Regions from separate parts of the Lactobacillus sp. PV012 genome, predicted to be linked through region 2. Evidence: riboswitches for the same ligand, from Rfam matches in the RefSeq annotation. Region 2 holds a riboswitch; the other holds the start of a gene.

Region 1 (3,281 bases), 410 kb from region 2:
TGTAATTCTTTGGACCTTCTAATTTTCTTTCAATAAAGTTAAAGATACGAGTAATTGAGAAAGTTAAGATTAAGTAAATTACTGAAATAATGAAGTAAGTTTGGAAGAACTCGAAGGTTTGACTTGCGACTGTAGTTCCGACAAAGAATAATTCAGAAACAGAAATAATACTTAAAACAGAAGTATCTTTAATATTTACAATAAATTCGTTAGTAATTGATGGTAAACAATTTTTAATAGCTTGAGGTAAAATAATATGCCACATTTGTTGATTATGGCTCATTCCCAAAGCACTAGCTGCTTCAAATTGACCTTTAGGAGTAGCATTAATCCCACCACGGATAACTTCAGCTAAGTAAGCTCCGGTATTAATAGAAACAATAATTAAGGCAGCTAAGGTACGGTTAATATTTAAATGCCAGAGTTGGGCAATTCCATAGTAAATTACAGCTGCTTGAACCATCATTGGAGTTCCTCTGAAGATTTCAATATAAGCAGCTAAAATCCAATCGATAATCTGTAAACCAAACTTCTTGCCTTTTGAACGAGGAGTAGGAATAGTACGAACAACACCAACTAATAAACCAATGAAGAAACCGACAATGGTACCAACTAAGGCTAAAAGTAAGGTCATACCAACCCCACTCAAAATCATGGAGCCGTAGCGACGCATAATTGAAACAAACCAGTTTTCCTTCTTGGAGTTTGCTTGAGGTTGTTCTTTGACAGCAGTAGCCATTAATTGGTCACGCTTTTTTTGAGAAATGCCTGCTAATACTTGATTTACTTCATTTAAAAGCTTGGTGTTACCTTTTTTAACACCAATACTTGTAATTGAGTCATTCTTATCAATGTTAAAGCCAGACATTTTATTTAAATTAACCGCAACAATATTTGGATTAACTGTTTTGTAAGATTGATATTCAATATCTTCAGCTACATATCCATCAATAGTACCAGATTGGAGACTTTGACGCATAGCAGAGAAACTACGCATAGCAGGTTCACGTTTTGCACCTTTTAATTGCTTAATTAAGTCATAGTGCAAGGTACCCTGTTGGGCAGTAATCTTTGCATTTTTAAAATCTTTTAAACTAGTGGCTTTGGCATATTTACTGTCTTTGTTAGTAATAACCACAAAAGTACTTTTACGGTAAGGCTCAGAGAAGTTAATCGCTTTTCTTCTAGCAGCTGTAGGGGTCATTCCAGCAATAATTAAGTCAATCTTGCCAGATGTTAAAGCAGGTAACAATCCATCCCATTCAGTTTTTTCAACAACTACTTTACGATGGAGTTTTTTACCAATAATTTTAGCAATTTGAACATCGTAACCATTAGCGTATTGCTTAGAGCCGTCAATTGGAACAGCTCCATTTTCATCGGTAGTTTGTGTCCAGTTGTATGGTGGGTAATTTGCTTCCATTCCGATTTTTAGAACCGGATTAGCAGCTTGTACTTTTTGATGACTAGTATTTAAACCAATCACCAAAGTTAAAACTAAAGCTAGAAAGGCTGATAGCCATTTTAATTTTGACTTCACTTTGAAAATCCTCCAAAAATTAAGCCAACACAATAAAAGCATAATAAAACCTCGCTGTTACAAAACAACGAGGTGAAAAATCATCAGTATTTAAACCAAATCAGATAGCGCTCCCTGAAGCTAAGCCAGGACAGTCTACAAGATATTCTCTTGTAGCCCAACTAATTATTAACACGACTCAATAACTAATTTCGGCAAATATCCTAAAAGAAATCTTCTTTGCTAGTCGTGAGCTCTTAAATCTTTCGTGATATTTGCAACCTCTATTGTATTGGAGATTATTTAACTGTGCCAAATAATAACGGATTTTTTAACTTTTGTCAAATCCATGGGAAGTTTTGATTTCTTTTTTCTTAATATCTGAGATAAAAGGATTACCTGCAACGATATAACGTAACTTTTTATTAGCCCATTCAGGATCAGATTGATTAATACCAACTCGGGGTAAAGCGAGGATTTTTTCAATGGGACGCTTAGAGGTTAGATCAATAGTAAAAGGAGATTCTTCTAAGGAAGCAAGATCCCACTTACGGCTATGGATGCCAAAAGCCTGCATTAATTTTCCTGGGCCATTAGTGACTAAGGCACCATTTTTGCCATTACGATTTTTAATCATTGTTGTAAGTCCAGCAGTTGGTTCAATTGCTCGTACTAAAACTCCTTGGGGATTATCCTTTTCTTGGGTAGCTACATCAAAGAAAAAATATTGGCGTTGGGAATAAATATATAGATGTCCTCCTGGACAATATAAGCCTTCATTTGCTTGACTGCGTCTGCCATTATATGAATGGGCAGCGCGATCTTTGGGCCCTAGGTAGGCTTCAGTTTCAACTATTGTGCCAGCTAAAGTTTCTTGGCCATTATCAAAAGAAAGAGTACGACCTAGTAGGTCTTGAGCAATTTCTTCGGTTGGACGATTGGTAAAAAACTCACTATAATTCAAAGTAAACAGTCCTTTCAATACTGAGATGATTAGATTAATTAATGGAAAGAAAAATGAGTGAAATTAAAGTAGTTAGAATTTATGATAAAAATCAGCCAAGCGGTTATCGAATTTTGGTAGATCGACTTTGGCCTCGAGGAATGAGCAAAGTGCGGGCAAAATTAGATTTATGGGATAAGGAAATTGCCCCTAGCAGTGAATTGCGTAAGTGGTTCAATCATCAAGATGAACGTTGGGAAGAGTTTTATAAAAAGTATAAATTAGAGTTAAAGAAAAATCCCCACTTTCAGGAATTTACTGAACTTGTAACTGAAAAATTAGCAGCTGGGGATGTTCTTTTCTTATATGGTGCAAAAAATCTTAAGCATAATCAAGCAATTGCTTTGAAAAAAATAATACTAGAAAATAAGGTTAATGATGACGATTAGCTGGACGCAAGTAGTGAAAAATAATTGTTCCACCCACTGTTGAAAAAACGATTAGCGCAAAGATGCTATCTGGGACTTTAAAATTAAGTGGGGGAAGGGAAACCAAAAGCTTAAGGGCAATAATTGTAATTAAAAGATAGGCCATGGTTTGGAGTTCAGGAATAATTTTCATTAATTTAATAATGATTTCTGCGACACCACGCATGCATAAGATTCCAATCATTCCTCCAATTAAAACAACCACAGGATTATTAGACATTGCTAAAGCCGCTAAAACAGAATCAATTGAAAAAACAATATCCATTGATTCAATTGAAATCACAGTTCGCCAGAAAAGTGATAAGTGATGTTTATGTTTGCCACTTGCAAG
Region 2 (3,281 bases):
TGCTTCTTCAGCATCTTCTTTTTTGGTACCAATCATTAAAGAAATTTGGGAAGAACCTTTATTAATCATGCGTGGATAAATATGCTTTTTGGCAAGATTATGAAGAATTTGAGCACTAATTTGAGGTTGATGCTTCATTCCTTCTCCAACAACCATTAAAATTGCATAATCATCAATCCATTCTAAATGATCAGGATTGACAGTTGCTTGAATTTCATTACATAGTTGGTCAATAAGTTGATCGTTTAAAAAATTTCGATTAAAGACAATCGTAATATCATCAATTCCAGAAGGCATATGTTCATAAGAAATATTATGTTTTGAAAGAATTTGTAAAATCCGTAAGGTAAAACCAGCTTCTTTATTAAGTAAATACTTATGTAAATAAAGAGCAGAGAAATGTTTTTGACTCACAACACCAGTAATTGTTTGCTCTGGCTTAAAATCTTTTTCAGGTACGATCATGGTTCCTGGATTATCAGGCTCATTAGTATTTTTAACATTGATTTTAATTCCGCCCTCAATTGCTGGAATTAAAGCTTCATCATGAAATACGGAGAAGCCAGCATAAGAAAGTTCTCGTAATTCACGATAAGTCATTTTTTTAATAGATTGTGGGTGAGGAATTAGATTAGGATTAGCAGAGAAAATTCCGTTAACATCAGTAAAGTTTTCATAAAGATCTGCATTAAAGCCTCTAGCTAAAATAGCCCCAGTAATATCTGAACCGCCACGAGAAAAAGTAGCAATATTTCCAGAGGGGGTAATTCCAAAAAATCCGGGAAAAACAATATATTCATTAGGAGTTAAATGAATTTTTTCTAAATTAGTATAAGTTTCCGGGCTAACTAAAGCATCATTGGGTTCGCCAGTTACAATTAAACCAGCTTCTTTTGGATCAAGGAAGCGTGCTTTAAGACCATTTTTTTGTAATATTTTGGCAATTAGCATCGCATTTAATCTTTCACCGTGCGCTTTAAAGTTTGCCATTAAATATTCTTCATTTGGGTAGACTTTGGTTGGTAGTGAAAGTAAATATTGCTTGATTTCTGTTAGGTCTGCATCAGCTAAATTAAAGTAGTGAGCTATTTCCTGATAACGGGAAAATATCTTTCTTTGAATTTCAGTTAGATCATCTTTTCTTAAAGTTAAATTAGCATATTTAATTAATAAATCAGTTACTTTGATATCATCACTTGATCTTTTGCCAGGAGCTGAGACAACGATTACTTGTCTTTGAGGATCACTTTTAATAATATTTAAAGCTTGATCAATCTTAGAGCCACTTGCTAAAGAGCTTCCTCCAAACTTAATTACTTTCATTTGCATTTCCTTCTTTCATAAATGGATAGATGAATTAATTATGTTAAAATTAAACTTTTAAATTAACTGAATTTTAACATAGATTAATATATCTGCAAGAATAATTAAAAAAAGTGGTAAACTACTTGATTGTTAATTAATAAAAGTATAGAATCTAAGTAAATCGAAGAGGTGCAACTGACAAGAGTACTAGTTATGAGCTGGGCAGAAGTTTTGACTAACTAGGAAAGGGGAAGTTGCCGAAGCAGATAAAAGCCAACTTATCTGCTGGGTCGTAGTTGAAGAAGCTGCGAACTGTCGCGAAAGATTCGCGGAGCGCTGTCGATCAATTTGATTAATGATTTTTAGTTAATCCTTTGTTTGCACCCTCTGCAAGCAAAGGATTTTTGTTTTTCCAAGCGCTTCTACCGCAAAGATGATAGGAGAATTAAAATGAATTTACAAGTTAACAAAAATGATGTCAATGCAGAAAATCATTTAATGATTGGTGGTGTAGACACACTCGCCTTAGCACACAAGTATGGCACACCATTGGTTGTTTATGATGTAAGTAAGATTCGTAACCAAATCCGTGCTTTTAAGAAAGTATTTGATCAAGAAAAAGTAAACTATGCAGTTAGCTATGCTAGTAAAGCCTTTGCGGCAAAAGCAATTTATGAAGTGGTTGATCAAGAAGGCGCTTATGCGGATGTAGTTTCAGCTGGAGAACTTTATACAGCCTACCAAGCAGGATTTCCAATGGAGAAACTTAGTTTTCATGGGAACAATAAATCCCGTTTTGAACTTGAGATGGCAGTAGAGCATGGCGTTGGGAAAATCATAATTGATAATTTTCATGAAATTGAACTTTTAAGTGATATTTTGGCAGAAAAGAATAGCAAAATAGATGTAATGTTAAGAATCACGCCAGGAATTTCTGCTCATACTCATGAATATGACCAAACAGGTCAAGAAGACAGTAAATTTGGTTTTGATTTAAAATCAGGCCAAGCCGAAGAAGCTCTAGTAAAAGTATTAAATAATCCTCGAATGAATATGCTAGGCATTCATGCTCATATTGGTTCCCAAATCTTTGAAGTAGAAGGATTTAAAATGGCTGCCCGTAAGTTAGTAGAGGTCGCAAAGCAATGGTACGAAAAATACCATTATGAAACGCAGATTTTGAATGTAGGTGGGGGATTTGGAATTAGATATGTAGAAAATGATCATCCCTTGGCACCAGAAGAATTTGTAAAAGTAATTGTTCAAACTATTAAACAAGAAACTGAAAAGGCTGATTTGAAGATGCCAGAAATTAATATTGAACCTGGTCGTTCAATTGTTGGACCAGCTGCAATCAATCTTTATACAGTTGGTAGCAGTAAAAAAGTTTCTGGTTATCAACCTTATATTACTGTTGATGGAGGGATGGGAGATAATATTCGTCCAGCTTTATATCAAGCAGATTATGATACAGTATTAGCAAATAATCCTTTTAAAGAAGTTACCCAAGAAGTTAGAATTGCGGGTAAATATTGTGAATCAGGTGATCTTTTAGCAAGTAACCAACCATTACCGGATGTAAAAGCAGGGGATATCTTAGCTATGTTAAATACAGGAGCTTATGGATACTCGATGGCTTCAAATTATAATCGTAATCCTCGACCAGCAGTAGTCTTTGTAGAAAATGGTCAGGATAAATTAGTAGTAAAAAGAGAAAGCTTAGCCGACTTAGTTCACTTAGATGAATCATATATAAATTAGTGGAGGAATTGACTTATGGCAGAACTAAATGCAGAAGAAATCATTAATTTTATTGGTAACGCACCAAAGAAGACACCTATTAAAGTTTATTTAAAAGGAAATTTAGATAAAGTAGAATTTCCAAAGGATATTCAAAATTTCACTGAAAGTCATAGCGGAACAATTTTTGGAGAATGGGAAGTAGTAAAAAAATTTTTAAAAGATAACCAAGATTT

What was found. A riboswitch is a leader RNA that binds a small molecule or an ion and turns the genes downstream of it on or off. The one in region 2 is predicted to bind lysine.
Region 1: linked by a shared signal. The riboswitch ahead of FP433_RS00855 (ABC transporter permease subunit) and the one ahead of lysA (diaminopimelate decarboxylase) in region 2 are both predicted to bind lysine.

Annotation. Positions count from the first base shown of each region.
Region 1 covers NZ_CP041983.1:183,781-187,061, forward strand. Annotated here, with positions in the region: gene FP433_RS00855 (ABC transporter permease subunit) at 1-1,540, opposite strand, end outside; lysine riboswitch at 1,638-1,814, opposite strand; gene FP433_RS00860 (DNA-3-methyladenine glycosylase) at 1,851-2,483, opposite strand; gene FP433_RS00865 (DUF488 domain-containing protein) at 2,537-2,911, shown strand; gene FP433_RS00870 (TerC family protein) at 2,895-3,281, opposite strand, start outside.
Region 2 covers NZ_CP041983.1:591,338-594,618, forward strand. Annotated here, with positions in the region: gene FP433_RS02990 (aspartate kinase) at 1-1,323, opposite strand, end outside; lysine riboswitch at 1,483-1,652, shown strand; gene lysA (diaminopimelate decarboxylase) at 1,756-3,066, shown strand; gene dapD (2,3,4,5-tetrahydropyridine-2,6-dicarboxylate N-acetyltransferase) at 3,082-3,281, shown strand, end outside.